DNA from 3 places in the Peribacillus sp. NPDC096379 genome. Region 1 is predicted to be linked to each of the others. Evidence: riboswitches for the same ligand, from Rfam matches in the RefSeq annotation. Region 1 holds a riboswitch; each other region holds the start of a gene.

The links. A riboswitch is a leader RNA that binds a small molecule or an ion and turns the genes downstream of it on or off. The one in region 1 is predicted to bind cyclic di-GMP.
Region 2: linked by a shared signal. The riboswitch ahead of ACIQZI_RS22810 (methyl-accepting chemotaxis protein) and the one ahead of ACIQZI_RS24280 (anti-repressor SinI family protein) in region 1 are both predicted to bind cyclic di-GMP.
Region 3: linked by a shared signal. The riboswitch ahead of ACIQZI_RS18590 (methyl-accepting chemotaxis protein) and the one ahead of ACIQZI_RS24280 (anti-repressor SinI family protein) in region 1 are both predicted to bind cyclic di-GMP.

What each region holds. Positions count from the first base shown of each region.
Region 1 covers NZ_JBIWFD010000001.1:830,734-838,018, forward strand. The annotation lists gene ACIQZI_RS03940 (ABC transporter ATP-binding protein) at 1-1,074, shown strand, start outside; cyclic di-GMP riboswitch class I at 1,420-1,501, shown strand; gene ACIQZI_RS24280 (anti-repressor SinI family protein) at 1,516-1,623, shown strand; gene ACIQZI_RS03945 (hypothetical protein) at 2,819-2,947, shown strand; partial or broken gene ACIQZI_RS03950 (DUF1259 domain-containing protein) at 3,326-3,655, shown strand; gene ACIQZI_RS03955 (hypothetical protein) at 3,677-3,895, shown strand; gene ACIQZI_RS03960 (SGNH/GDSL hydrolase family protein) at 3,892-4,473, shown strand; gene ACIQZI_RS03965 (hypothetical protein) at 4,514-4,984, shown strand; gene ACIQZI_RS03970 (glycosyl hydrolase family 28-related protein) at 5,211-6,476, shown strand; partial or broken gene ACIQZI_RS03975 (ABC transporter ATP-binding protein) at 6,935-7,285, shown strand, end outside.
Region 2 covers NZ_JBIWFD010000009.1:54,645-61,929, reverse strand. The annotation lists gene ACIQZI_RS22840 (hypothetical protein) at 121-747, opposite strand; gene ACIQZI_RS22835 (hypothetical protein) at 852-974, opposite strand; gene ACIQZI_RS22830 (hypothetical protein) at 1,106-1,342, opposite strand; gene ACIQZI_RS22825 (hypothetical protein) at 1,342-1,521, opposite strand; gene ACIQZI_RS22820 (helix-turn-helix transcriptional regulator) at 1,505-1,696, opposite strand; gene ACIQZI_RS22815 (hypothetical protein) at 2,087-2,344, opposite strand; cyclic di-GMP riboswitch class I at 3,054-3,164, shown strand; gene ACIQZI_RS22810 (methyl-accepting chemotaxis protein) at 3,416-5,485, shown strand; gene ACIQZI_RS22805 (amidase family protein) at 5,652-7,285, shown strand, end outside.
Region 3 covers NZ_JBIWFD010000004.1:282,417-289,701, forward strand. The annotation lists gene ACIQZI_RS18585 (EAL domain-containing protein) at 1-1,050, opposite strand, end outside; gene ACIQZI_RS18590 (methyl-accepting chemotaxis protein) at 1,342-3,051, opposite strand; cyclic di-GMP riboswitch class I at 3,213-3,301, opposite strand; gene ACIQZI_RS18595 (DegV family protein) at 3,871-4,713, opposite strand; gene ACIQZI_RS18600 (response regulator) at 5,173-5,859, opposite strand; gene ACIQZI_RS18605 (sensor histidine kinase) at 5,897-7,051, opposite strand.

The DNA of each region.
Region 1 (7,285 bases):
CCTTTAATTAAAGAAATGGAACATAATAGTGTTAAATTAACTACATTAAATTCAACCTCACAAATGGTCTTTAAAGTAGCCTCTTCCTTTTTAATTGCATTTTTTGTGTTTCTTTCCATTCAAATGTTTAAGGCTGAGGGAGCCCAATTGATGCTAATTATGGTTATCTTTTCAAGACTATGGCCCATGATTACGGGTATTCAGACTTATTTGGAGCAACTAGGAGCTATTGTTCCATCTCTTAAAGCGTTATTGGATTTACAAAATGAAAGTTTAGAAGCAAGAGAGTTATTTAATCGTGATTATGAAGATGTAAAACCAATCGAGATTAAACATGGATTATATTGTAGAAATGTCTCTTTTAGGTATCATTCAAATGAAAATACATATGCGCTACAAAATATTAATATAGACATCCCATCTAATAAAATGACAGCAATCGTAGGGAGGTCAGGTGCTGGGAAAAGTACGTTAATTGATCTTCTGATGGGCCTAAATCAGCCAGAACAGGGAGAAGTGGCTATCGATGATGTCCCTCTTACTAAGGATCATTTATTATCCTTAAGGAGATCGATTAGTTATATTCCTCAGGATCCATTTCTTTTTAATGCAACGATTCGAGACAATTTAATGATCATTGAACCGAATGCCAGCGAAGAGTATCTTTGGGAGGCACTGGAATTCGCAGCAGCAGCTGATTTTGTAAAGAAGCTGCCTCAAGGCTTGAATACGCTCATTGGCGATCGCGGAATTAGGTTATCTGGGGGTGAAAGGCAGCGATTAGTGCTAGCTCGAGCTATTTTACGTAAACCTTCGATCCTTGTTCTCGATGAAGCAACAAGTGCATTAGACACAGAAAATGAAGCGAAGATTCAAGCTGCAATAGAAAGACTAAAAGGAACGATGACCATCATCGTCATTGCTCATCGCTTATCTACCATTCGTAATGCGGATCAAGTGGTAGTTATGGATCAAGGAGAAATAATCCAAGTAGGGGCATATAACCAATTAGCGAAAGAAAAAAGAGGGATGTTTAGCCATCTATTAGGTAACCAAATGGAAGTAAGTGGGTAGTTTAATTCAGGGGCTTACATTGAAGTAATTGATATATTCCATAAAAGACAAAAAGAAGTATTGTAGCCAATAGAGATTCTATTACCTGGCCCATGGCGTTTAATGAAGTAATGTCGAAAATTGTTGAAATTTTTAAAAAAACAATGATTACAAATAATAGAATATATTGGTATATTTATTGGTATATAGTTAATGTTATGTAAAGATATTGTTAAGATTACTGGGAAGGAAATAGGCTCATTCTTACAAAAAATTAGGATTAAAGTATTCAAACTACATATTGGTAATGACTTTATTAGAGTTTTTAACTAGATATTGTAAGGGACTAATAGAGTGTTTCATTACTTTTGAGAAACGCAAACCTATTGAAAAATAGGGACGCAAAATTACAGGTCTAAGGCTATGCTATGACGGCTGTGTTGCCACAAATCGGGTGAATATATGAGCAAGCAAGTAGTAATCGAAGCTGAATGGATGGAGTTAATTTTAGAAGCGAAAAATTTAGGCTTGTTTATTGATGAGGTTTGGGATTTTATCCAACAAGACTAAAACTAGAATAACTAGCTGAAAACAATGATTTATTTGGGGAAATATAGGTTGTGATTACTTTGGAGGGCTGATATTCAGTCTTCTTTTTTTGGATAGTCATTTTTGTATAAGGATAATCAGCTCCTATTGTCCACCACATATATTATTGCAAAATTAATCGAGACTTCGTATAGGTGAAAAAGTCCTTTATAAGGAAAGTATTTAAAGTAGGTTCATTTCATTCCGATATTGAAGAAATACTCGATCAAAAAGTTACCCAGCGTTGGCAGGTGAAACAAATCAGAACCTCGTTGCAATTGAATATTCGCTCAAAGGCTCAGGTAGGAATACCATTCGTAGAATTTGCTTGAAGAGTTGCTTGGATAACGAGGGTACGAATAGTAGATTAAGGAACATAGACAATCTTATGATTCTTCATTGTTTTGTTGCAAAATAAAATTAGAATAGGGATTCGACGTACCGACTGCAATTCTTGAAAATGAAGATTGTGATTTCGAATATAAAGCCTTCCAATCTTGTAATCGAGAAGTTGAAACTTCCTCTGGGTTTTCTAACAGATGATATCTATCTGTAGAATAAAACATTCGTAATCCTGTTCCTACATTAAAATAAAATTATGAATGTAGAGTTTAAGACATAGAATATATCATTTAACCTTGAATTAACAAAAATACAAATTCCAAAAAGTAATCTGAATAAATGTTTCACAGAGAGTTTTCTGTGTTTGCCAACGAGTTATGTTGATAATCTTTGAAGTTAGAATTTTGCAGAAATTTTATCTTATGAACAATGGGGGGGATTAGGTAAGCATTAGTGCATTATAGATGGGAACTGTTGACATACATAAACACCTAGAGAACTTTCTAAGTTTTGATTCCTAGTTATGGATAGCTGTTTCATCACTCGGAATTTTTCGGAAAATTAATAGAGACAGAGAGTCAGTGATTTGGCTCCCTGTCTTTTTACGTAGCTACAATGTTGTCATCTAGTTACATACTTTTTAGCAGAAACAAAAAGGTTTAATATCGGTGCCTGGCACAACCCGAATAAAGATAAATTTACAGTTAATCCTGTTTCCGTTCCTGTGAATTGTGCTGGTAGTTTTAAAGGAGAGTGATATGGCGACTACTGTAAACATTGTAGTCAAATCTATCGCCGAACTATATAAGCGAAATAATGCTTTAGAAGGTTAATTATGGATTTAACAATTATACGTGAATGGCTTATACAAAATGGAATCCCTGCTGAAGCATTAGATCAAACGGTTGAACCGGAAGCATTTAAGGGATTTAGGAGAAACATTAAAAACAACTCTGTAAAATGATAATCATGTAGGTCTTTTGGTCACAGTATTCTTTGTACATTTCGGTGACATGGCCACTATAGTTTAGAGCAACAGATAAAGATATTAGCGATGGAAAATGGAATTAATACACTCAAGGGATGACAATAACTATGCTTACACTTTACAAATATATGGTTGATTGATCATGGAATGAAACACTTAAATGAGGTACCTGAACCGAATCAGACAATGATAATTAAAGATGGGTATCAACTTGAAGCACCTGTTTAGTAAGGTGAATTTTTTATGCACCAATTGTTATAAGAATACGTTCGTTAGTTTACCAACATCATTTTTGCTACCAAATAGATTCTTGTCCATTTCGGAACTATCCATAAATTCATAACCTAATAGTGGCAAGAGGGATTTGCAGGTGAAAAATACGTGGAAACAATAAATCTAGATGACATTGATGTAACTATATTGAAAAAACGTTTTAGAGTAACAAGTTCTTTCTCATTCGAATCAAGAGATAAATCAGGAAGAGCCTTGTGTCTAAGCAGGATAGCACTCTTGCAAAAAGAAGTAGGTGGATTTGTTGCTGCAATTTTTAATAAAGGTATAAAAGTTTCGTCAATACACAACGAGTGGTTGTTTGATAATCCGAATTTGATTTACGTGAATATTGAAGACAGTGATGATCCACTAGTTTTTGCAAGAAAAGTCAGAAGAGCGTTAAGGAACTAACTGAGGTCTTTAGTTGTATAGTTGGCAGAAACAGAGACTCAACTCAATTTAAGCCCGCCTTATTTAACTAACTTTTTTAAAGCTCTAGAAAAAGGCAATGCAACAGTTGTTTTCTTGGGAGATAGTTTAACTGCCCCAAATGAACCGAACAACTTCAAAGCACACCTTGTATACCTACAAGAGTGGTTTAATACTAAGTATGGAGCGGATAAAGTAACGGCGGGCAAGATGCCAGAATGATGTGTTCTAGGCTTGCAAGAGATGTAATAAATAAGGCACCAGATGCAGTCATCATAAGTTCTGCTTGGAATGACATTGGTAACAATCATATTGACACATATGCATCATACATGAATCGCATGGTCGATTTAATTAAGAAAACAACAAAAAAACCAGTTGATATTGTATTACGAACAACAAACGTAGGCACAAGCTCAAACATGCCAATATTGAGGAACACAACCACTCCTGCTATTTATCGTGTCGCTATGCGAAATAATGTACAAATATTTGATTTGTTAGGAATTATGGACAAGGATATCAAATGCGGAACTATTGTAGTAAGTGAACTACTAGCGGTTGGCGATGATAAGCACTACACTACACAAGGTCAAGAGTATATCGCAAATCAATTTAAACCATTATTTGATACAGCTGTTCAATTGACTAAGAAAAGTGAATATCCGAAATTTGCAACTGATTTCGATTATATCCCAGTAGTTGATAGCAGGGTAACGATAGCTGGTTTTGCAACTGGAACAACATTCGAATCTAACTCATATAATATATATTGTATAAACGTTAAAATTCTATGGTAAAACAATCGGCGTAGCTTTATCTGTAGGGGAAGCATATGGCATGTTCGATTTAACCATTGATGGCAATCCATATACAATTGACTGTTATGAGGAACAAGACAACGTAACATACGAACATCATTTAAAAATCTTTTATTTTGATGCACTAACGGATGGTGAACACACCATTGTATTAACTCACTCTTCTGCAAGTAATCCTTTAAGTTCAGGTACGACAGTTCTAATCATGGGCTTTATCGTTGAAAAAAAGATGTCAGGTTATTATAAATTTGCTCCTAAATTAACTGGAACCAAACTTTACTATAACGCTACTGACAAATCTACAAGGGTCGATGTCATAAGCAATACTACCCCGTTCACGCTACCTTTTGACCGAATACAGAAAAACAATGTCGGTACTAGTGCGGTTGCAGACAATGCTGTAACGATTACAGAAGCAGGCTTTTATCATGCATTAGGATCTGTTAAAACATTAGCAGCAATATTGATGGTAAATTACACAGAAGAGTAAACGGTGGTAACAGATGTGCAAAAAGTGTTGAACATTCAGCAACTTATACAAGTGATCGGATTGACCAAATTAATGCTCATCTATGGCTTAATGTAAATGATAAAGTAACACTTGTTTATCAACGTATGAGTTCAGATAATGTGAGCATTAAATATGATGATTCAGATGCAACATAATTAAAAGTAGTTAAAACACTTTAAGTCTATAAACAGCGAAAGGTGATAAAGTGAATATTGATGTTACAGACTTTGGCGCAGTTGGTAACGGGTATATAGATGATACGCAAAACATTTTAAATGCTTATAAAAAATTAGTTTCTTCTGGTGGTGGAACTCTCTTTTTTCCACCAGGAGGATATAAATTCAATTTACTAATTGATAATCCAAATATAATGATTAGAGGATCTGGAAGGTCAGCTCCTACATCGCAAGGCGGAAGAGGCGGAACATATTTTATTCCTGCTGATTTTACTAAACCTTGCATACAAATTGGTGATGGTATTAAACCAATTAATACGATTACATTGAAAAGTTTCAATATGTTCGGTGATAAAAACGCAGAAACTAGTGATGGACTAGTCATTAATGGAGCTTATTATATAAACGTAGATGATTTTGGGGTTTATGACTTTGGCAGAGACAACATAAGAATTGATGGGGATAAACGACCTAGCTTTAATATTTATTTCAATCAGTTTTTATCCAAATGGGCAAAAGGTTCAGCGTTTAAAATAGTTGAAGCAGGTTCTATTTACATCAATAATTTTTTGTTAAGTGGAAGGAATTCTCCTTCTTCATATGCCTTGTATTTAGATAACGGCGTTTTAAGTGCACAAAACGGTTGGATACAAATTTCTTCTAGCTTAGAGGGTCATGTGTATCTAACAGGAGATAGGTCTAAAATAACAGGGTTTAATGTAAATTTAGATTCAAATTCTAGTAACGATAATATTATAGAATTAAACTACCCAAGTGGAGCGATTCACGCTTATCTAATTGGACAAATTATCATAGATGGCAAAATAAAATGGCGAGATGGAACTGTTAATGATGCGTTTCCTAACTATACCTATATGGCAAATTTAAGTTGGTCGCAAGTATCTGATGTATTAACTTTTGGACAATCAAATGCTGCTGGATCAATAAAATATCAACAAAGTAACACAAAGCTATACAGGATTAATGACAACCCACAAGAAACTGTCATGTTAACAGGTGCAGCTTTTCGCCCACATCTCACTTATGAGTATCCTCTACAGGGTATAGACGGTGGTGCAATGTGGAGGAATAAAGAAACTGGGCAAATTCGTTATCGTTATGATTCTCGTTTCCCTGCTTCTGATAATGCAGGCGTTCCATTCAGTACGTTCGTTTCCGTTCCAGCGAGTGCAAACTCAAAAGGTAATCCAGGTGAATGGTCAGCAGACGAAAAATATCTATACGTATGTCATAAAAAAGATACATGGAAACGTACTAAAATAGAATCGTGGTAATGCACAGTCGTGGAAACTTCGACATAAGCACTCATTAATTTGAGTGCTATTATTATGCAAAATTTTATTATTAGGAGCTAATCAAATGTCATTTTTAGAACTACTACCCGAGTGGAGTTCGCTGGGTATAAGGACCCCCACAACAGTTAAAAGACGAAAGCTGGAGGTATAAACACGCCTGCGTCTTGTTAAGTGGCTTCACTTCACCACTTAATTTGCATTAAAAGAGCTTCAAGAGAATACTATCCATACCGACAATTTATATAGTGAAGTTGATGATGTATTGTTTGTTGCTACTGCTATGGCTGTAAAAAAGCCTACGAAAAGGCCGTCACAGTTGTTACAAGGGGTACTAGTGTTATAGATTCAGCCCCTATTACCTTAAACACAATAAATAAGTTAGTTAAGGTGATTGAAAGTGATCCTAATTTTTCAGCCACTATCATGAATTTAATAGAGCTCAATTAATGATAATTCTCGTTATCTTTTCAAGACTATGGCCCATGATTTCGGGGATCCAGACTAATTTGGAGCAACTAGGAGCCATCGTTCCATCCTTTAAAGCGTTATTGGATTTACAAAATGAAAGTTTAGAAGCAAGAGAGTTATTTAACCGTGATTATCAAGATATAAAGCCAATCGAGATTAAACATGGGTTATCTTGTCGAAATGTCTCTTTTAGGTATCATTCAAATGAAAATACATATGCGCTACAAAATATTAATATAGACATCCCATCTAATAAGATGACAGCAATCGTAGGGCGGTCCGGTGCTGGGAAAAGTACGTTAATTGATCTTTTGATGGGC
Region 2 (7,285 bases), on a different contig from region 1:
GGAAGTTTTCTACATGATTAATAGGTGCAGTCGATACCGTATAGAATGGTTTATAAGTGCAATTTACACCGCATTGTTGGCGTACAAATACAAAATGAAATTAAAAAGGGGACTGAATTTTCAGTCCCTAACTTTTGTTTTTCTGCTGATTGCGTTGACTTGATGAGCCTTAAACATCTTACGTAAAGCATTGAATTTTTCCATATCACCGTTATTTGCTTGGCGGTACATTAAGTCAGGATGGACATAGTAAAGTACATTACCATATCTTCTAGAGGTCATTATTAGCCCTTTTTCTTCTAGTTTTTTAACTAAAGCTGTAATATTATCAACATCATAATTAATAGCTGTTGATAACTCATTTCGGTTCATGAACAGGATTTTCTTTTCATCCTGTTCATTAGGATTATGTGAAAGTACGCAAGTATCATAGTGAAAGTAGGGAAGGATTTTATATAAAAAACCTAGCTGCTCAAGTTTCAAATCTTTTACTACTTCACGAAGTTTAGTAGTGAGTAGCTTAGTAAATTTCCCCTCCCTCGTAATTTTACCCATGGAATGAAAGCGTTCATTTATGTAAAAGAGTTTTGAACGACCGTCTTTCACTGCTATAAGAATAGATAAAGTTTCAAGACGCTTAACAATATCAACGGTTTGTCTTTTACTCTTACCAAAGATATTTTGAATATCAATTTGCTTTAAAGGCTTACCGTCCTTCTGTAATAGCCCCTTGCCATTCATTTTCATGTATAGTAACAATTTCATTAACGCTCCACTGACTGTTAGGGATAGGTATTGAGTAACATCCTTAATTGAGTCATGAAAACAACTTATAAAAGGTCTGTTCCCTCTTAATATATATTCTTCCCTTTTTTTTTCTTACCGACTATTTCTTGTTGTTCGGGGGTTCTGTAAAAAGCAATATCTCCTTTTACTTCACCTGTTTCTATGTTTACTGCAACTAATTTTTCCATGTTTAGTCCTCCTTAAAAATTTGTATTTGTACGGTTAATCTAGTAATCGAGATAACTAGCGGATAAGTTGCAAAAATATAAGAAAACCGCTCTATGCGATAAATACATAAAAGCGGTTGGCTGCGGATAAGTTATCCCTCAAGAACTTCATTAATTTCTTTTTCAGTAGCCCCATGATCAAGTAAAAACTTTACTAGGCTATCCTTGTTTACACTGTAGCCGTATTTGGTGTTACGTGAATAATAACCGCTTTCTATACGAGGGGCTTTGTCAAGTTGACCACGTTGTAAGTAACCCAACACCGCATTTTCAGTAAATGCTATGTTAAAGTGGTTTAGTAATCTGCTAGTTTTTTCAATGCTAATCATTAAACATCACCCCTTAGGACTAATTGTCTAATACTTTCTTTGGTAAAGTAGATACGGTTATTTTGGTGCACCTTCTCCACATAAGATGATGAACATAATTCAAAAAGTCTTTGGGCAGTAACACCTAATATTTCCGCTGCTTGTGAAAAGCTGTATAAATCCTTAGTTTTGACGATCATCTTTAGCCCCTCCTTTTTGTAGCCATTCAATTACAACCGTTTTATTAAAACGAACGGATTTACCTACTTTGATACGTCCTGGGATTACCCCCTCTCGTGCCAATTTATAGGTTGTTTGCTCACTCATATCTAGTAACTTTGATAATGAACGAACTGTTAGAAACTCTTTTTCCATACCGTAAAACCTCCTAATTTTGTTGTACTGTTCTCTGACATACTCATTATAAGAACGGTTTATTAATTCCTAACAAAAAAAGGGATAGAACAATGAAATAAAAGATAAAACGATAAATAACAATAAAAAGCCTTTGTTTCTGTGCGTACATGGGTAAAGTTTTATAGGCAAGTAGGGAGAACGAATGTATAGTAATCACCTGTAAAAATGGTGGTATCTGCCTTTATTGAGGTGGGATGTTTTAGGACATACGTTTTATAAAAGTTGTACGCCTTAATATTTTGAAAAATTTTTTATACGGAGCGGATGACCGATACATATAAATTAACTGCTAAAAGTCAATCATTCGGCACGGGGTGGGGTCTAATAAAACAAAAAAAGAGTAGTAAATTAACTACTCAACTCGTCTGCTATCATGGTTAACTCATATTTAATTCGCTTGTTTAATTCTCTTGGTATTCTAATCATCTTTTCCTTATCAATGGTAAAACTGAATGGCTCATTATCATGAATTAATCTAGCCAACGAAAGCATATTATCCGCTTTGTACGCTCCATATATTGCGTGACCATTTATTCCCCTTAGGATAAATCTATCACCGTCAAAATAGCCGTCTAGTACCTCTAATTCATCAATCACATTTGACATTTTTGTTTTGCCTCCACTTTGACTATAATTTAAGTAGATATAGTCGCATAGTGCATAATGTCTGTTAAAAGTACACAAGTCATGTAGAGTGTGTAAACAACTGGTCCAGAATATCTGCTTGAAAATGCTAACATTTTGCTAACGCAATCCCATAAAAAACGGTAAATCTCCGTTAAAGATGTTACAGCCAACAATATCTAAAACGCTGATTTACCGCGCTTTTTGCACCTCTCTTTAACGATATTACACACTCTCATCTCACGGGCGGCATGATGTAATAAACATCATGAGCCTAGTATAAGAGGTTTATTAAATTAAAAAAGCTTTTCATCAGTTACTTGAACTGGTGGAAAGCTTTTTTGTATGGGGACATGGGGCGGGTCTTCGCAATCTCATAAAATAGCCAATCTTCTTATCAAGTATACCTATATTATTGAGAAATAGTTCGAATTCTGACTTCGCACCGCCACCACTGTGATTAGGTGAGTGTAGCGTTGTACACGATTTAGCTTACATAGTAAATGGTGGCGTTAGAGCGTCATATGCGTTTTGTATGTTTGCAGTAACCTGAATAAAATTTAAAGCAATCTTAGTTTCTTCAAAGAACAATACTCGTTAATAAAAAGTATTGGTTTATTTTGCAAAAATTGTTGAAGTTTGTAGAATTATGTGAGAATATAATATAATGTGATTTTAGATTGGTTTTTATGGAATATAAAGGCAAACTATTTCGAAAGAATAGGACGCAAAGCCTAGGGTCTAAGGTTTAGGGAGTGGTCAAAAGTCCCGTAATCTAAACTATGATCGCCTGGTTACCAAATTTGTGGATTAATGTTTATTAATATCCTTTGGCTATTCTATGGTACATAGAGTAGTCTTTTTTTTTGCAATACTAGTTTCCAGAAGCGAGAATTTGTGAATCATCAACAAACCTGGATTATTTTTTAGTGAATTGTGAATGGAGGATAATAACTTTGCTAAAAAAATATTTAATAAGGGATGAGAGATTATTGAAGTTAACGATTTAATAGCTAGGTAACAGTAAGCATCTTATGCTTGCTTAGAACAAAAATGGAAAGGTTTGGTAAAATGGGAAATAAAAGATTTTCATTTCAGGCAAAGTTTTTAATTAATTCTTTATTACTATCATTAGTACCAATCATCTTTATTGGCTTTTTAGTTAATAAAACAGTTAGTGAAAAAACCGAGAAGGATTATATCAATTCTAGTGAAAGAGAAATTAAACAGGTAGACAATGGAATTTCCTTGTACTTTGAATCTATTAGGGAAAATGTCAATTTATTAGCTACCAACCCTGCCGTTTTAAATGCTGATTCAAGCATTACCTCCTATAAAGATATAACAGGAGAAGGGTCAATTGATATGACCCCTTCAGCAAATGGGGAGAAAGAAAAAGCAATATTTGATATGCTTTCTCAATTTGGTAAGAGCCATCCTAATGCAGCTTATGCTTATATGGGGACATCGGATGGAGGGTATGTTCAATATCCTGAGGGTCCTGTGCCAGCTGGTTTCGATCCCAGAGAACGTCCTTGGTATACTACGGGTATAGAAGAACCAGGGAAAGTACAATTAACAGGTGCCTATGCCGCTACTGGGATAGAAGGAATTATTGTAAGTAATGTAGTTGCGATTGAAAAAGGCGGAAAACAAGTCGGTGTGTTAGGTCTAGATGTTAGTTTAGAAGGTTTAACGAGTATTATTAAGGAAATCAGTATAGGGGAAAATGGCTATGTAATTCTAGCGCAAGGAGATGGAACAATCCTTGCACATCCAAAGAATGCTGATTTGAACTTTCAGCAAATTTCTAAGCTAAATGTTCCCGAATTAAAGGATTTAAGTAAAGATGGCTCGTTTGAAACAAAAATTGACGGAAAAGATTATGTATTAAACACAATCTCTTCAAAAAATGAAGGCTGGAAGTATATCGCTGTTATTGAGAAGAGCGAACTTTTAACTACTGCAGATTCTATACGCTCGGCGATTTTCATTATAGGCGGGATTTTCGCTGTTGTATCTTTATTAGTTTCCATTTTTGTTAGTTTGAGGATAACACGAAGTATCAAAAGTATTAGTGATTTATCCCTAGCTATGTCTAAAGGTGATTTGACTCAATTAGTCACGATTAAGTCAAATGATGAAATTGGAGATATGGGGAAGAATTACAATATTATGTCTAGTAGTTTAAAAGAAACAATTAAAAAGATTTGGTTTGAATCTCAAGCATTATCAGCTACATCTGAGGAACTAGCTGCTTCTTCCGTTGAGAATCAAAAAGCCTCCAATCAAATAACTGAGTCAATTCAAAGTGTTGCCACCGGAACAGATGAACAGAACGCTGCAATGAAGAATGCAGTAGGTATTATCAATGAAGTATTCAAGCACGTTGATGATGTTACAGTGAGTATGAAAAATGTTAGCAATTCCATCCATTATTCAGCTGAATCCGCTAAACAAGGTAGTGATGTTGTTAACCATACCGTAAAGCAAATGGGTGAAATAGATAAAAATGTAACCTCTTCTGCTGAAAAAATTAGTGTATTAAATGAGAAATCGAACGAAATTGGCCAGATAAGTTTGATCATACAGTCCATTTCAGAGCAAACGAACTTATTAGCTTTGAATGCGGCAATTGAAGCTGCAAGAGCTGGTGAACATGGGAAGGGATTTGCGGTAGTGGCAGATGAAGTAAGGAAACTTGCTGAGCAATCCAGCCATTCAGCATTGCAGATTAATGAAATTATTAATGATATTAAAGATGGCATTGAGGATTCAATGAGTTTCGTAAATCAGGGGGCAACCTCTGCTAAAGAAGGAATGAAACTTGTTAATGAAAGTGGAAAAGCCTTTGGAGAAATTAAGGATTCAGTTCTAGCTGCTACAACAAAAATATCTGAGGTTAGCCTAGCGATGGATAACATGAAAAAACATATAGCAGAAGTTGTAACCCATATAGAGGAAGTTTCAAAAACGAGTTTAGAGGTAAACGAACATTCACAAAATGTTGCTGCATCCTCAGAACAGATGAGTGCCTCAATGGAAGAGGTTTCATTAGCATCTCAAGAGTTAGCAAGAATGTCATTAGAATTAGAGGAAGTTATTCAGCAATTTAAACTGTAATATTATGATTTCTATCAGCAAAATGGCTGAAAAGATTGTTAGATTATCTAATATAATCTTTGACCAAATTTATATCGTGTTTTTAGTCTATTTAAAATGTCTTAAAAAAATAGAGAGATAGAAGAGTTTAATCATTAATTAGGAATTATATTAGGGGGGAAACACCATGTTTAAGACGATATACAAGTTTAGAACTTTGATAGCTTTTATTTTAGTAATAACCATGCTTCCTTTGGTAAGTGTTTCTGCAGAAGAAACCAAATTTGACCCATTCGAAAAGAGTATTGGTGAAATTTCTGAAGCATTAAATAACAATCAGATTACCTCTGAGCAATTGGTTAAATATTATCTAGAGCGTATAGAAAAATATGACAAGCAAGGTCCAACGATTAATTCAATCATTACCATTAATGATCAAGCTTTAGAGATTGCAAAGCAATTGGATGCAGAAAGACAAAGTGAAGGCTCAAGAAGTATTCTTCATGGTATCCCAATCGTTGTTAAAGATAATTTTGATGTCATAGGAATGCCTACGACAGCAGGCTCAGTAGCATTAAAGGATGCTTATCCTACAGAAGACGCTTTTACGATTCAAAAACTTAAGGATGCAGGGGCAATTATCATTGCAAAAACAAATTTATCAGAGTTCGCAGCATCATATGGCAGGTTAGGATACAGCTCATTAGGCGGCTTAACTCTAAATCCGTATAATCTAAACCGAGATGCTTCTGGATCAAGCAGCGGATCTGCAGCGGCAGTTGCAGCCAATTTTGCTGTATTTGGACTAGGGACAGATACATCTGGATCAGTCAGAGGACCAGCTAATGTTACAGGACTAGTTGGTATTAGACCGACACTTGGTTTAACAAGTCGTAGCGGGGTAGTTCCATCCTCGTTAAATTTTGATACTACTGGACCATTAGCGAAGTCTGTGGAAGATGCAGCCATTGCATTAAGTTTTATGGCTGGTGTTGATGAGAAAGATGACAAAACTTTGCTTGCAAAGGATCACATTGTAAAAGACTATAGTAAATTATTAGATAGCAAGGCTTTAAAAAATGCTCGAATCGGAGTAGCTAGTGACTTTTTTGGAGATAACACAGAGGTAGACTCTATTACCAAAAAGGCACTAGAAAAGATGGAGAAAATAGGTACAGAGCTTATTCCAGTTTCTTTCTCAGAAAAGACGAAATATCTTTGGACACCTATTATTGGCCCTGTTAATGACGCGGATTTTAAAGTTCAATTAGAAGAATATCTAAGTCAACTTCCAGAGGGTCAGCCGAGAACTCTAGAAGAAATTATTAAAATCAGTGAATCTCCAGAGGTCTTGAATTCATCGACTCCAGTAAATCCAGCGCGTCTGGAAGGTCTAAAAAACTCTATGGTACAAGCAGAGTTTAAGGACACACCAGAATACAACAATATCGTAACGAAAGAAATGTCTGAAGTACGTCATGAAATCGAAACAATGATGAAAGAAAATGATTTGGATGCCATTGTTTTTCCAACGTTGTCATGTCCAGCTTCACCGAGATTTGATAAGGAAGATCCTACATATGTATGTGAAGCATATGACACGTATGCTGCGGGTTATGTAGCAACGGCCACAGGATTCCCTGAAATTACCGTGCCTGCTGGAGCTACGAAAGAAGAGTTACCTGTTGGGGTTTCTTTCTTAGGTTTGGCATATAGTGAACAATCACTACTCGATTTAGCCTATTCTTTTGAACAGGCAACCGATGCTAGAACTATACCAAAAACAACACCTAATTTCCAAGTTGATTTCGATGGTAAAAC
Region 3 (7,285 bases), on a different contig from region 1:
ATAATCTTGAATCCATTTAATATCACCGTTTTTATGAATGATACGGTATTGATGACGAACGGTGTTTCCTTTTGCTAACTCATCGTGTAAATCCATATATTGTTGCCAATCCTCAGGATGAACGATCGTTGACCATGAAGTATTATACTCCATATCATCTGCCAAATAGCCACAGATTTGTTCAATCCCTTGCGAATAAAGGATAAATTGTCCAGTCTGCATATTAACAGACCAAACCCCTACATCAAGATTATTATAAACTTTGGAAAACTGCTGTTCTTTTTCCGTAAGCTTGGACTCAGTATGCTTACTGTTCGTAATATCTTGAATGAACCCGATTACACGAACCGGAAGACCCTTTTCTCCAAAAAGGACTTCTATTTGCACATACACATGACGGATAGCCTGATCCCTTCTCATAATTCTACATTCAAAATGAGCACCACCATTGTTAAATAAAGTTTGCTGGAAGGCAAGTTCAAGTTTGGGCTGATCATCAGGATGGACAAACTCAAGAATTTGCTTATATGTTGGCGAAAAGTCTTCCTCTTCACTAATTCCCAGAATCAGACGTTTTTGTTTCGAGCAATACGTGCGATTGCTCATCATATCGTAATGGAAACTGCCAATATTGCCGATTTCTTCAATGGTATTAAAGTTTTCTTTAGACAGATAAAACTCTCTTTCCTGTTCCCTTAGATCCGTAATATTTTTTATAATTACATACACTTCCATGCCATCAGGTGTAGCGATCGGAACAATGGTAACATTCGTATAGCGAGTGTTCCCATTCTTGCAAAGGACTAAGCAATTGAACCTGTTTGTTTGACCTAAGAGAGCTTCTTCGAAATATTGTTTTTGTTCATATGTATAATCTTGTATAAAATCTTCTAAAAATGATTCATCGAAGTCTTGTTCCGTATAGCCAAACTGCTGGGCAAATGCTTCGTTATAGGTTAGAAGATTCCCACTGACGTCCAATTTGATAACCGCATTCAGGTGATCGATAATGAGAGAATGAAAGTCTTCCTCTCTGGTCATTGAATTCATGCTATTTTTCTTGGTTCCCCCCTGAAAAGACTCGTTCATTTCAATAATCCCTCTCATTCTGCATTTCATTATTGATCACCAAAAAAGAATATTAATTTTAGTAAATAGAATCTACCTTTTATGTTTTTATTTGTTAATACTACCACACTTTCAAACTAAATGATTCCGATAGAAAAAGCAAAAAAAGAAAGGGTCAGACCTTACATCTACTACATTTCGTTTATATGACATGTAAATGACACAATAAACGATGTATAGAGTGTGAAGTCAGACCCTTAATAAAACTTCTTATTACACTTTAAATCTGCCAATTTGCTCTTGTAATTCTTCAGCCATGTGTGAGAGTGTGGCTGCGGATGATGTGATTTCTTCCATCGATGCCAATTGCTCCTCCGTCGCAGCTGCTACATTTTGTGTGGCTGATGCCGCTTCTTCGGCAATTTCAGCTAATATTTTTTCTGATTGGAGGACTTGTTCAGACCCTGCTGAAAGCTGTTGGGAAGCAGCAGACACTTCCTGTAATTGCGCCGATATCTCATCAATAGAATAGCGAATTTGCGCAAAAGATTCCCCGGCTTTATTCACTACGCCAATGCCATCAGTCACTTCGCTAGTTGTTTGTTCCATTGATTGAACAGCAAGGTTTGTCTCATCTTGGATTAATGTAATAAGGCCAGAAATGCTCTGAGCCGATTCAGCAGATTGTTCGGCTAGTTTGCGTACTTCATCCGCTACTACAGCAAACCCTCTGCCATGTTCACCTGCTCTTGCCGATTCGATCGCAGCATTTAATGCGAGTAGATTCGTCTGCGAGGCAATATTTGTGATCACTTCTATGATATTGCCAATCTCTTTTGAACGATCACCTAATCCTTTTATAATTTGTGATAATTGCGTAACTGTCAGATTAATTGAATTCATTTGTTCAATCGTCGTTTGAATCGCTTCATTCCCTTCCACGGCTTTTTGTGAAGTATCGACCGAGTTGGCAGATATACCTTGGCCATGAGAAGCAATCTGTTGGATACTTAACGCCATTTCTTGTACGACCTTCGAACTCTCTTCTGTGCTTCTCACCTGCTGTTCTGCTCCTTGCGCTACTTCCTGAATGGTGTTTGCAATTTGCTCACTCGCCTTACTTGACTCTTCTGAACTCGCTGTCAACTCTTCAGAGGCAGCAGCCACTTGTTCAGAAGTAATATTTACCTGCGTCATCAACTCGCGTAATTTCAATATCATCTTATTAAAAGAAAGCGTTAATTGGCCGATTTCATCTTTGGAGCGATAGCTTCCTTCAACGGTTAAATCGCCATTTTCCGCACTTTCCATAAGTGTCTGCATTTCTTTAACCGGATTAGTGATCATCCGAGTAATGATAAATCCAACCACACCTTTTATCACAATCGTAAGAATGATGATAATGATAATAAAATTCTTACTATCTTGAGCGCTTGCTTTATTGCTTTTAACTAGGTCATCCGCATATTTCTCCAAATACACGCCTATTTCATTCATTAATGAATTGGACTTTTCACGTGCAGGCTGTGCGTCTTGCTTGTATTTTGTATACGCTACATCCTTATCACCTGCAAGTGCCAATTTAAATACATTCTCTACCTCATTCAAATATCTCTGATACTCGGTCTGAAATTGAGATAATTGTTCCACCTCAATTTCAGATAAAAGACTTTTATCTAACGCCTGTATCAACGTTTCATTATCCTTCTTTAACGCGTCAATTTGGCCTTTTAATACCTGTATCTCTTTTGTATTGGATGTAAGCAACAACTCGAGTGCACTATTATCAATTGCCCGTGTGTTTATACGAATTTGACTTTGCCATTTTACGGGAAGCAAAGCATCCCAATACATTTGATCTGATTTTTTATCCATTTGATTCAAATTGTAGAATCCAGTACCACCAATCACACCAAAGATGATGAAAGAAATAAGTATTAGTACGAACAGCTTCTTACCGATTGCAGCATTACGTAATCCCATGATTCCTACTCCTTTTCTGTACCTTTTAAAGTTAGTTTCAAATTCATTTGAGCAAAAAAGAGACAGAGTCCAGCTATACCTGGACTTATTTCAGATAGTCTCTCACTCTATCAAAAAAACGATTATGAAAATTTAGCGTGGCCCATTTATTTAGATATCCTTTTGGCAACCTGGCGATCCTTGTCCACAAGTGACTTTAGACCCACGGCTTTGCGTCCTCCCCTTTCGATGAAGTTTGCTATTTTCTAGAATGGTAAAGCGGCACTACGAACCCGATTGTTTTAACTAAACCTCTGTTTACGCATCGATAAATTTCACTGTATCCGACCAACCGGGGATTTATGGGCTTCTAAACCAGGATAAATCCTCCATATATAGATGCATCGAAATTATACCATGGTCATTACCAAGAAGACAGAATCTCCTCTTCGTTTTGCAAGTAATCCTTTCATACTAGTTTCGATAACAACACGACTGAGGCTAAATTATCATAACAGAGGAGTGCACCAATTTTTTTTTAAAAAGGAACGATGCTCGGAGTTCAGCCTAAGATTGACGGAGAACCCGCCGAATTTAGGAAGTTGCCCGAGGCTTAGGGGCGTAAATATGGGTAGGTGGTTAGTAATTAAGGAGATTTGGGGAGTAATTCCTAAAAGTTGAAGAGTAAACCACCAAGTGTTATAAAACGCACAGGACTTAGGGAGTAAGCGACTTCCTGATGCATCATTATGTAAAATGGCAAGAATTAATCCAATCTGATGGTTCATACTCCAATAAAGTCAAAAACGCCCACCCCATTTCTGAGGTAAGGCGCTCCGTTTACAGCTTATACCAGCCCATCGCCATCGATCCTTCACCAAGATGTGTGCCAATAACAGGTCCGAAATAGCTTATATCGAATTCTACATTTGGATAAATCGCTTCGAGTTCCTCTTTCCAATCTTTCGCTTCTTCTTCACGTTTTGCATGAATAATCACCGCTTTATACATGCCACCTTGAGCCACATCTTGGCCGAGTAAATCTGCGATTCGCTTCATAGCCTTTTTCCGAGTTCGGATTTTTTCAAAAGGAACGATTACTTTGTCTACAAAATGGAGAATTGGTTTGACTTGAAGGAGACTGCCAATCAATACCTGTGCGCTGTTTAGACGCCCTCCACGCTGTAAATGTGCCAAGTCATCCACCATAAAATAGGCACGTGCTGATTGCTTGATGACTTCCAAACGAGCAAGAATTTCGTCTGGTCCTTTTCCATCTAAGGCCATCTTGGCTGCTTCAAGAACATAGAACCCCTGAACATAACAGCTGATTTCTGAATCAAAGGCGTACACATCTAGACCCTCAACCATATCTCCTGCACTGATCGCGCCTTGATACGTTCCGCTAATTCCACTTGATAAATGGATACTCACGACTGCATCATACTCTTTCGCTAATTGCTCATATTTCTCGATAAATAAACCTGTTGGTGGCTGAGAGGTTGTCGGGAGCTTGTCCTCCGTTTTGACCACATCGTAAAACTCATCCGCCGTTATATCAATTTCTTCACGATACGCCTCGTCACCAATCACTACCTGAAGCGGAACCATATGTATATGAAATTGTTTACGTATTAGTTCTGGGATATATGCGGTACTGTCCGTAACAACTGCCGTTTTCATAAAACATTACCATCCTTATTTCATTATTCTCATTTATACTTAATCACCATTTTATCCCGCATTAACGGGCAGTAAAGCCCCTACCTCAAGGCTTAGAGGAATCGTAGGTGGAGGATGAAAACCCCACTAATTGAAGTTTCACTTTATACGATACCGTCTCTGCTCGCATCATAATGTTGTGGTACCTTTAACAGAAAGTCGCCAAAACAAATGTGGGCCTGCAATTTTAAGTTTAGATCGTGAGCCCTTGGATTTGGATTGCGAGACGTCATTCCCGGCGCGTGAAAGTCAGATTTCGAATCGCGGGACCTCAATTAGGCGTAATAGGTTCTTTCTTTTGTCCTGTCTGAAATCCCCCAAGCAAAAATCGCCCAGTCTTAATCGTTGTAACATCGATTAAGCTAGACGATTTCCTTTGGCCTCCTCCAACAATTCAGCTGTGGATGTCCAATCATTACTTTATTTCACTTCAACCCAACCGTTTTTAATCGCTGAAATGACAGCTTGTGTACGGTCATTGACATTCATTTTTTGCAAAATATTGCTGACGTGGTTTTTTACAGTTTTTTCACTGATAAATAGTGTTTCTCCGATTCCACGGTTACTTTGGCCATCTGCTAGAAGTTGAAGCACTTCACATTCCCGGCGCGTTAATAAATGAAGCGGTTTTCTGATTTCAGGAATATAAAGGGAAGATTCTCTCTCTGTCATCTGCTCAATAGCAATTCGACGATATTCTTTCACTAGATTGTGAGTGACTTTCGGATGTAGGTACGATCCGCCGTCTGCCACTACTTTCACCGCTTCTACTAAAGCATCTGCGTCCATTTCTTTTAACAAATACCCTTGTGCCCCAGTCTGAAGTGCATGGGTGACGTAATTTTCATCATCATGAATCGATAGAATGATAATCTTCACATCTGGATAGCGCTCAATGAGTAATTTAGTTGCCTCCACGCCGCTTACTTGTGGCATATTAATATCCATGATCACCACATCCGGTCGGTGCGTTTCTACTAAATTCATCGCCTCACAACCGTCGTCCCCTTCTGCAACTACATCAAATGCAGATTCAAATTCCAGGATTTTTTTTACACCTTCACGAAAAAGCTGATGGTCGTCTATAATGACAATGCTTGTTTTCAATCGTGGTTCCCCCTTTATCCTCTTACCATATCTAAGTTTAGTATTCTATACGATCATTCAATGGCACCTTTACTGATACGAGTGTCCCTATTCCTTGATGCGAATCAATCGTCATTTCACCTTCCAGCAGCTCGACACGTTCCTTCATCCCCATTAATCCAAATGAGCCTGCTTTTTGAACATCAGAATCGAAGCCAATTCCATCATCCCTCACCATAACAATGACCATTTCTTTCGTCATCGATAGCTTGACTTGGATGCTTTTCGGTTCCGCATGCTTCAACGCATTTTGAATGGATTCTTGCACGAGGCGAAATAGCGCGACTTCCATATCAGATGGCAGTCTTTTTTCTTCGCCTAAATTTATAAACGTCATTTGTATACCGTAGTTGTAGTCTTCAGTCGTTTGTAGGTATTTTCTTAGGGTAGGTATTAACCCTAAATCATCAAGTGCCATTGGACGTAAATCATAAATAATTCGGCGCACCTCATACAGTGCATTTCTAACCATCACCTTCAAGTTTCGAATTTCGATGATGGCCTCGTCGCCGCCTCTTTCCCGATAAATACGGTCAATTAAATCGGATCGCATCATGACGTTTGCCAGCATCTGTGCCGGTCCATCATGAATTTCACGGGAAAGCTTCTTACGCTCTTCTTCCTGAGCCTCAATGATTTTTAAGCCAAAGTCCTGTTTGCGTTTCGCATCTTCAAGCGCTGGAGCCACTTGTTTCAAATCACTTGTTAAGTAATTCAAGACAACTGAAATTTGTGAAACAAGATGCTCGGCCCGATCAATCGTCTGTTCAAGTCCGCGCAACCTTCTCTCTAAATCATCCCTACGCAGCCGCAATTGTTTCTCGATTTGACTGTTCATCTGTAAATCCGCTTGAAGCTTATGCGCAACCTCATAAGCATCACGAACTTGTTGTTCAGAAAAATCATTGAAATACTCGCTCACTTCCGAAAGACGCTTTCTTGATAATCGGGCTTTTTTTTCGAGAATATCGCATTCTTCTATCACGATGGCAACCTGGATCTTCACTTCTTCAAGCTCCTTCGTTATCTCCTCAAACTCACGAAGGCATTGCTCTTGTATTTCAAATATCTCAACTTTGCTGTCTCCAACAGTCGTGATCATCGTTTCAACTATCATGTCCAAAGCTTTTACATCCATTTTTTTCAAGGACATTTAGATTCCTCCGATTACATCCAGCCTTTTGGTTGGTTTATCCTTTACTATAACGCCAATTGACAGACTTTCACTTCATTAAATAATAGGTATCTAATACTTAGTAGTAATTACCAAGGTCGATTGTCATGCAAAACCTAAATGGCGTTAAAACACCACCCGTTACTATGAAGGATCGATCATTAAGCACGCAATATTATTCTTACCCTATATACGTCCTTGTAGCTAGAAGCC